Regions from separate parts of the Kitasatospora sp. NPDC002040 genome, predicted to be linked through region 1. Evidence: riboswitches for the same ligand, from Rfam matches in the RefSeq annotation. Region 1 holds a riboswitch; each other region holds the start of a gene.
What was found. Region 1 has a riboswitch for cyclic di-AMP ahead of ABT118_RS15005 (M23 family metallopeptidase). Riboswitches for the same ligand answer to the same signal wherever they lie in the genome.
Positions count from the first base shown of each region.

Region 1 (2,193 bases):
TCCGTCAGCGCCGTTCGGGCCTTCCGGTCCGCTAGCGACGGCCCCGCCACCAGCGACCCAACCGTCCACGCGGTGGCACGGGTTCGGCCTGCGGCGGGGCCACGGCACCGGGGTGCTCGGCGACCATCAGCAGGAACAGCCGGGCCCAGCGCAGCCGTTCGCCGCGCGGCCAGTCCTGCGCCCGCAGGGCCGCCGAAGCCGCCTGGCACACCGCGCCGTTGACCCGGACCTCGGCGACGTCATGGCCGGTCTTGCCGCCGAAGAACAGCTTCACGCCGTTCACCTGGCGGTCGGTCAGCTCCGGCAGCTCGGCGGCGGTCAGCACCGGGGTCAGTTCGCGCCCGGCGAGCCAGTCGGTCAGCGGGCCGGTGTCGGCTCCGAAGACGGCGGCCGGGCCCTGCACCACGTGCCAGCCGGGGAAGTCGGGCGTGGAGCAGTGCGCACCGCTGCCGCCGAGCAGCCCGACCACGGTGGTCGCCGTGGTCCCGGCCCACATCCTGACCGCGCTGTCGAGCTGCTCCACCTCGGTGCCGCCTACGCCGGCTGCACAGTCCCAGATCACCGGGGCGTCGCCCCGGCCGAGGTGCAGCACGTAGCCGAGGTCGAGGTGGCCGCCGGTGCCGGGCTCGGTGTGCTCGCGGAACGCCACCGCCGTGGTGCCTGGTCCGCGCACCACCGCACCGTCCACCGTGAACTCCTGACCCAGCCCGGCCATCTCGCGGACCACACCGCGCTGGACCACGGCCAGCCGCTCCTCGGGGCGCACAGACGGGTCTCCTCGCTTCGCAGCACTTCGAACAGCGGCTCTCGATGCTCGAACGCCGCGAGCGTATCGGCCCGACGTGAGCGGTGTCACGGTGAAGGTTGGCGGAGCGGGATCGAGCGGGTACGCACGGCGATTTCCGCCACCCTCCGTGGGCGGGCCGGGGACGAAGCGTCAGCGAATCGGGCCCCCAGAGGCCCAGGTCCCGTCCGGAGCGTGACCTTCGTCCCTGATCATCCTTATTGACCGTTCAACCGGGGCTTGCCAGCAAGCGGAGGATCGGCTTCTATTCGAGGCCTGTCCGGTGAACGACCGGACGGGCTCAACCGGGCGGAACGCCGAGTCCTGCCGCCGCCCGGCGCCTCGAACAAGGCACGCATGGCAGGAGCGGGGGACCCAAGGTAAGTCGCCGAACCGGTGTGACCGGTCCGGCTTGGGGTGAAGCCGCATTCCTGCGGCCGGGCAACTCCAGCCCGAACCCGACAGCTCACCTCGTAGGCGTCGGAGAGGACCACCCATGTCCGCACAGGGCAAGCACCGTCGCGTCCAGCTGTCCCACCTGACCCGGATCGCCGTCGCGACCGGCGTCCTCGGCGCCACCTTCGCGCTTCCGGTGGCCGCCGCCAGCGCCCACCAGGGCCACGCCACCGCCGTCGCACCGCAGGCCGCCCCGGCTGCCGCGAGCACTCTCGCCACCGAGACCGCCACCGAGACCCCGGCCGTGGCCCCGGTCGCGGACGCCACCCCGGCGGCGAGCCAGTACAAGGTCGTCGGCGGCGACACCCTCTCGAAGATCGCCACGGCCCAGCAGGTCGACGGCGGCTGGGAGAAGCTCTACCAGGACAACCGCAGCGTGGTCGGCGGCAACCCGAACCTGATCTTCCCGGGCCAGCAGCTCTCGCTCTCCGGCAAGGCCGCGGCCGCCGTCGCGCCGAAGGCCGCCGAGGCCCCCAAGGCCGAGACCAAGCCCTCCACCAACTCCACCGCGGACACCTCCACCAAGGCGTCCCGCTCCAAGTCGGCCGTCGCCCCGAAGGCCGTCGAGGCCCCCAAGGCCAAGCCGGCCACCACCGCGCCGAGCACCGCCGCCGCCAAGCCGGCCACCGTGGCCACCGGCGGTTACGTCGCCCCGGTCAGCGGCGGCACCTCCACCGCGTACCACGCCTCCGGTTCCTCCTGGTCCAGCGGCTACCACACCGGTGTCGACTTCCGCGCCTCGACCGGCACCAGCGTCAAGGCCATCACCGCCGGCACCGTGGTCTCGGCCGGCAACGGCGGGTCCTACGGCAACGAGGTCGTCGTCAAGCACGCCGACGGCAAGTACTCCGAGTACGCCCACCTCTCCTCGATCTCCGTCTCGGTCGGCCAGTCCGTCTCGGCCGGCCAGCAGCTGGGCCTCTCCGGCGCCACCGGCAACGTGACCGGCCCGC
Region 1 covers NZ_JBEOXV010000004.1:416,363-418,555, reverse strand. Annotated here, with positions in the region: gene ABT118_RS15010 (DUF6348 family protein) at 32-766, opposite strand; cyclic di-AMP (ydaO/yuaA leader) riboswitch at 1,125-1,277, shown strand; gene ABT118_RS15005 (M23 family metallopeptidase) at 1,281-2,193, shown strand, end outside.

Region 2 (2,193 bases), on a different contig from region 1:
GTCGGACCGTGGAGCAGCGGGCCGAGATCGCCCGCGAGCTCACCGAGACCTACGTCCGGATCACCGGGGTGAGCCCGGCGGCGGTCACCGTGGTGATCGAGGAGGTCGCGCTGGAGAACTGGGCGGCCGGCGGGGAGACCTACGCCGCCAAGCGGGCGGCCGGCTGACCGCTGCGGGCGCCGCTCAGATCCCGTCCACCCGGAACGGGTCGTGCTCGGCGAGCAGCTTGTCGAGGCGGGCCTGGTCGACCCGGGAGTGGATCTGGCCGGCGTCCTGGCGGTCGCGGATCACCTTGGCCAGCGTGAACGCCGAGGTGATCTCGTAGAGCAGGCCGACCGCCAGGAAGCCGCGCATCCAGGGGCTGACCGGGAGGTAGGCGATCCCGATCGCCAGGGCCGCGGTGGCCAGGGCGAAGGAGAGGACCGCCTGCAGGTAGTAGGCGTTGGTGGTCTGCGGCTTCATCGAATTGCTCATGCCCCGAGGATCTCCAACTCCCTTGCCGCACGCCTGAGTACGCATACTCAACCGGTGGTGGCGCACAGTCACCGGGTGAACGGACAGAAGCCGCATTCCGGTCACGGGTCGTCAGAAGAAGTGGACTGCACCTCTCAAGCCGCTTGGAATCATGGGCTCCTAGGATTAACGTTTGATAACGCAGCGCGGTCGGCAACGCCGTACCAGAACGGCACCGTGCGCCGTCGCCTAATCCTCAGGACCCCGCCTTCACCGGGGGTCCGGGAGCCGGGGAACCACCGTTCCTTGGGGTGAATCGGCCGGGCCCCAACCCGGTCGTAGGAGACCTTCCTGCTCCGAACCCGTCAGCTAACCCGGTAGGCGCGAAGGAAGGAAAGGAGCGCGCCTCCGTGGCGTCGACGCACTCCCCGGCACACCCCCGTACCGACTCGGGCAGCCAGCTGCTGCTGGACCACCCGGACCCCGCCCGGCACCGGATGCCCCGTCAGCCCCGCTCCGGCGGCCCGCTGATCGGCGTCACCGCGATGACCGCCGCGCTCGGTGCCACCGCCTTCGCGGCCACCCCGGCCGCCGCCGCGCCGGTGGCCGTACCGCCCGCCGTCTCGGCCGCCGACTCCGCCGACCAGGCCGGGGAGCAGTTCCCGCTCTCCGCCGACCCGGGCCTGGCCCTCGCCGCCCGGATCCAGCAGCAGGCCGACGGGCAGCGGACCGCCGCGGACGAGTCCGCCCGGCTGGCCGCCGCGCAGGAGGCGGAGGCCAAGCGCGCCGTCCAGGCGGCCGCGGCCGAGCGGGCCGAGCAGCACGGCTCCTTCGCCCCGCCGACCACCAACTACGAACTGACCGCGCACTACGGCCAGTCCGGCTCGTACTGGTCCCACCTGCACACCGGCCTGGACTTCGCGGCCCCCACCGGCACCCCGGTCACCGCCGTCGGCGCGGGCACGGTCACCTCGGCCGGCTGGTCCGGCGCGTACGGCTACCGGGTGATCGAGACGCTCTCCGACGGCACCGAGATCTGGTACTGCCACCTGTCCTCGATCGCCACCGCCTCGGGCGAGGTCGCCCCCGGCACGGTGCTCGGCAAGGTCGGCGCCACCGGCAACGTCACCGGCCCGCACCTGCACCTGGAGGTCCGCCCCGGCGGCGCCACCCCGGTCGACCCGCTGGACTGGCTGCGCGAGCGCGGCGTCAACCCCTGACCCGAGCGGGCCCCACCGGTTCCGGTGGGGCCCGACGCGTCAGTCCTGTTCCTCGGCGGCCTGCTCGGCAGCGGCCTGTTCCTCGGCGGCCTGCTCGCTCAGGTAGGCCTCGATCTCCTCCGTGCCCGGCTCGGGCGCCAGGTCCGGGTACTCGTGCACCAGCAGCGCGGGCAGCCCGGGGACGGTCCACTCGCCGCACAGCCGGAGCGCCTCCTCGGCCACGGCCGCCTCGAAGCCGTCGAAGTCGCCGGAGAGCTCGTCCGGCATCGGCAGGCCGAGCGCGTTCAGCCCGGCCAGGTTGCGGTAGCTGCGCTGCATCAGCCGGTTCTCCAGCAGCAGCCGGGCGCCGTCGGTGGCCATCCCGATCGAGATCAGCCTGGTCCGGCCCCAGCCGCCGTCCGCGTCGATCTCGTCCAGCCCGGTCAGGGCGCCGAAGGCCTCGGCCCGCTGCTCCGCCGTCAGCTCCCGGAAGCCGTCCAGCCAGCCGCGGACCGCCGCCGGATCGGCGGTGTCCACCCCG
Region 2 covers NZ_JBEOXV010000021.1:52,217-54,409, forward strand. Annotated here, with positions in the region: gene ABT118_RS29340 (tautomerase family protein) at 1-167, shown strand, start outside; gene ABT118_RS29345 (YiaA/YiaB family inner membrane protein) at 184-474, opposite strand; cyclic di-AMP (ydaO/yuaA leader) riboswitch at 690-851, shown strand; gene ABT118_RS29350 (M23 family metallopeptidase) at 864-1,673, shown strand; gene ABT118_RS29355 (hypothetical protein) at 1,713-2,193, opposite strand, start outside.
Region 2: another riboswitch for cyclic di-AMP. It lies ahead of ABT118_RS29350 (M23 family metallopeptidase); the one in region 1 lies ahead of ABT118_RS15005 (M23 family metallopeptidase).

Region 3 (2,193 bases), on a different contig from region 1:
CCGGCACGGGGCCGGGCCTGCGGGCAGTACGACGAACGGGTGGTCAGACCCGGACGATGCGGGTGATCGACATCACCGTGGCGGACTCGTACCGCACCAGGGTGCCGGTCCGCGGGGCGTGCACGATCTGGCCGTTGCCGACGTACATGCCGACGTGGCCGCCACCGCGGTAGATGATCAGGTCGCCGGGCTTGGCGTCGGCGATGTTGGTGCCGATGTTCTGGCCGGCGCCCATCTGCGACTCCGAGGTGCGCGGCAGCGAGACCCCGGCCTTGTTGTAGGCCCAGAGCATCAGGCCGGAGCAGTCGAAGCTGTCCGGGCCGGTGGCGCCCCAGCCGTACGGCTTGCCGATCTGCGACACCGCGGCCGCGACCGCGGCGGCGGCGTGCGAACCGGCCGGCAGGCCGCTCAGGTCGGGGCGGCTCTCGGTGCGCGAGGCGCGGTCGTCCGAGGCGGGCTTGGCGGTCGCCTTGGTGGCGGCCTCCGCGGCGGACCTGGCCTCGGCGGCGCGCAGCGCCTCCTGCTCCTGCTTGCTCAGCGAGTCGAACAGCGACTGCGCGGCGGCCAGCTTGGCCTGGATCTGCTCCTTGCCGGCCTTGAGCTCCCGGGCGGTGCTCTCCAGGTCGGCGAGCTTGTTCTGCGCCTCGGACTTCTGCTGGTCGAGCTTGGCCTGCTCGCCCTTCAGCGTCTTGAGCGCGTCGGCCTGCGAGGTGCCGAGCTGGCTCAGCGAGTCGGCCTGGCCCAGGAAGGCGTCCGGGCTGCTGGAGAGCATCAGCTGGACGGTGGGAGATATCCCGCCGGTCCGGTACTGCTCGGCGGCGACCTCGCCGAGGGCGCTCTGAATGGTGGTCACCTCGGCCTGCTGCCGGGCCACCTGGTCCTGGAGGGCACTGACCTGACGCTGCAGGGTCTGCTGCTTCTCCGTGGCCGCGTTGTACTGCTCGGTCGCAGCCTCGGCCTGCTCGTTGAGCTGGTCGACCTGGGTCTTGACCTCGTCCTTGGTGGGAGTCGGGTCGGCGTGGGCACCGGTCTGGGCGGACAGGGCCACCGCAGCGGCGGCGGCAGCCGTGATGATCGAGACGCGGGTACGGCCGGCAGGCTTGGGACGACGATGGGACGCCACGAAGGCGGGCTCCTTCTTCCTACGTCCGCCTACCGGGTGAGCTGACGGGTTCGGGCTGGAAGAGATGCCCTACGACGCCTCACCGGCGAGCCGTCTCACGACGGTCCGTCGACCTGGCGCCGATTCACCCCGAGGAACGTGGTTCCCCGGCTCCGATCGACAGCACCCTCACAGGGGCTTCCCCGTACGGCAGTCGGACTGCCGCGCTGTGCGCTCGAACTCGGCGGTAACCCCCGCCGCCACCCAGGCTGGGTGATCGACAGTGCGGTGGTTCGAGACGACCCTAGTAACCCAACCGTGATCGGTTCAAATCCTTGTAAGTAAAAAGTCGTAATGAAGTCGTGATTCGTCAGAATTTACGACTGCCAGTGACCGGAAATGCACACTGTGCTGACGAAACCTCAGGTTGCGGGCATGGAACGGCCCGCCGAATGTGTCCCGGATCACAGAGAGATTTCGGCGGGCCCGCGCGTGTCACGGCGCGTCAGTTGCGGGTGTTGCTACGGAGATGTCCGTTATGCCGCATCAGGCTGACGGAAGGTCAGATCCGGCGGATGGTCTTGATCGGCATCGCGTCGCCCTGCATCACCTTGACCACGTCACCGGTGCGCGGGGCATGCACCACCAGGCCGTTGCCGATGTACATCCCGACGTGGTGCGCGTCGCTGTGGTAGATCACCAGGTCGCCCGGCTGCGCGTTGGCGAGGTTGTTCCCCACGCCGGTGCCGGCCGAGGCCTGCGACTGCGAGGTGCGCGGCAGCGAGACGCCGGCCTGCGCGTACGCCCAGACCATCAGGCCGGAGCAGTCGAAGGTGTTCGGGCCGGTGGCGCCCCAGACGTACGCCGAGCCGCGCTTGCTCATCGCGGCGGCGAGCGCCTTGGCGGCGTAGCCGGAGGCCGGCGGCAGGTTGCTGAGGTCGATCCGGCTGGAGTCGCGCGAGGCGCGGTCACCGAGCACGGCCCGCTGGTCGGCCACGCTGAGCTGGTTCAGCAGGCGCTGGGCCTCGGCCAGCTTCTTCTGCACCTCGGCCTTGGCGTCGTTCAGCACCTTGGTGTTGCGGTCCAGCTCG
Region 3 covers NZ_JBEOXV010000008.1:139,291-141,483, reverse strand. Annotated here, with positions in the region: gene ABT118_RS19895 (C40 family peptidase) at 44-1,123, opposite strand; cyclic di-AMP (ydaO/yuaA leader) riboswitch at 1,134-1,298, opposite strand; gene ABT118_RS19890 (C40 family peptidase) at 1,665-2,193, opposite strand, start outside.
Region 3: another riboswitch for cyclic di-AMP. It lies ahead of ABT118_RS19895 (C40 family peptidase); the one in region 1 lies ahead of ABT118_RS15005 (M23 family metallopeptidase).

Region 4 (2,193 bases), on a different contig from region 1:
TTCCCGCTGCCCATCTACGCGATCTGCGACCTGCTCGGCGTGCCGCCGGAGGACCAGGACGACCTGCGCGACTGGGCCGGGGCGATGATCCGTCACCACGGCGGCCAGCGCGGCGGGGTGGGCCGGGCGGTGAAGAAGATCAGGACGTACCTGCTGGAGCTGATCCACCGGAAGCGGGCCGATCTCGGCGACGACCTGATCTCGGGGCTGATCCGGGCCAGTGACCACGGTGAGCACCTGACCGAGAACGAGGCCGCCGCGATGGCCTTCATCCTGCTGTTCGCCGGCTTCGAGACCACCATCAACCTGATCGGCAACGGGACCTACGCGCTGCTCCGCAACCCGGCCCAGCGGGCGCTGCTGCAGGAGTCGGTGCAGCGCGGCGAGAAGGAGCTGCTGGCCACGGCAGTGGAGGAACTGCTGCGCTACGACGGTCCGGTGGAGCTGGCCACCTGGCGGTTCGCGACCCACCCGCTGAGCATCGGCGGGGTGGACATCCCGGTCGGCGACCCGGTGCTGGTGGTGCTGGCCGCGGCCGACCGCGACCCGGCCAGGTTCGCCGGGGAGAACACCCTGGACCTGGCGCGCAAGGACAACCCGCACCTCGGATTCGGTCACGGCATCCACTACTGCATCGGTGCGCCGCTCGCCCGGATGGAGGGTCAATTCGCCCTCGCCACGCTGCTGACCAGGCTGCCGGACCTGCAACTTGCCGCCGATCCGGCCGAGCTGCGCTGGCGGGGCGGCCTGATCATGCGCGGGCTGCGGGAGTTGCCGGTGTCGTTCACCCCGGAGAACTGACGGCGTGTCGGTCAGATCTGATCGGGCGTGATCTGAGTACGCATCAATCCGGACATACCAGTATGGTTTGTGGACGTCCCGCTGCGCAGCGTGATTTATGTGTGATCTGTTCGACATAAGCTTGTGATCCATCTGGTCATCTGCTTACTCTCCCTGGTGTTCGCAGCTGCGAACCCCGTGCGCGGAACGCCGAATCCTGCCCGCCGCGCTGCCGGGACACCGACCAGACCCTTGGGCAGGGGCGGGGGACCCACGTAATTCGCCGTCCCCCACGGCTTGGGGTGAAGCCGCCAGCGATGGCGGCCGGGCCACCTCCCGGTCCGAACCCGACAGCTCACCTCGCAGGCGTGCGGAGAGGGACTTCTTCATGCTCTTCACCGGTTCGGGCCGTCATCGTCGTCGTACGCAGGCCGAGAAGGTCATCGCCGTCGCGGGAGTTGCAGGCGTCGGCCTCGCGCTGCCGCTGCTGAGCGCCACCGGCGCCCACGCCGCCCCGGTCGACACCTGGGACAAGGTCGCCCAGTGCGAGAGCGGCGGCAACTGGAGCATCAACACCGGCAACGGCTTCTACGGCGGGCTCCAGTTCACCCCGAGCACCTGGAAGGCCTTCGGCGGCCAGTCCTACGCCGCGCAGGCCAACCAGGCCAGCAAGGGCCAGCAGATCGCCGTCGCCGAGAAGGTGCTCGCCTCGCAGGGCCCCGGCGCCTGGCCGGTCTGCTCCGTCAAGGCCGGTCTGACCAAGGGCGGTTCGCCCGCCCAGGTCGACACCTCGGCGGGCAAGGCCTCGCGCTCGGAGACCCGGGCCGCCGCCCCGAAGGCGGAGACCAAGGCCGCCCCGAAGCAGCAGGCGGCGCCGAAGCCGGCCACCCCCAAGGCGGCCGCGCCGACCGTCAGCGCGCCGAAGCACGCGGCGCCGAAGGCACCCGCCGCCACCGGCGGATACACCGTCAAGTCCGGTGACACCCTCTCCGGCATCGCCGCCGCCCAGGGGCTGGACTGGCACCAGGTCTACCAGGCGAACACGGCCGTGATCGGCGGCGACCCGGACCTGATCCTGCCGGGCCAGGTGCTCAAGCTCGGCTGACCGGGCCGCACCGATCCACGACACACCGTCAGCGCGGGGCCGCACCGGCTCGTTCCGGTTCGGCCCCGTTCGCGGTCATTCAGGTGAACTACCGGTGAGTAGCCGGGCCACACGGTGAGACAGGACCAAGGTCAGCGTGGTCCCGGGCCGAGGTGCGGTTAGGCTCTGGTCGTAAACGACAACACATCCCGCTTCCGCCAAGGAGATGCCTCGTGCCGTCCATTGATGTCGTCGTAGCCCGCGAGATCCTCGATTCCCGCGGCAACCCCACGGTCGAGGTCGAGGTCGGTCTCGACGACGGCAGCACC
Region 4 covers NZ_JBEOXV010000003.1:154,973-157,165, forward strand. Annotated here, with positions in the region: gene ABT118_RS10980 (cytochrome P450 family protein) at 1-801, shown strand, start outside; cyclic di-AMP (ydaO/yuaA leader) riboswitch at 1,013-1,163, shown strand; gene ABT118_RS10985 (transglycosylase family protein) at 1,169-1,885, shown strand; gene eno (phosphopyruvate hydratase) at 2,098-2,193, shown strand, end outside.
Region 4: another riboswitch for cyclic di-AMP. It lies ahead of ABT118_RS10985 (transglycosylase family protein); the one in region 1 lies ahead of ABT118_RS15005 (M23 family metallopeptidase).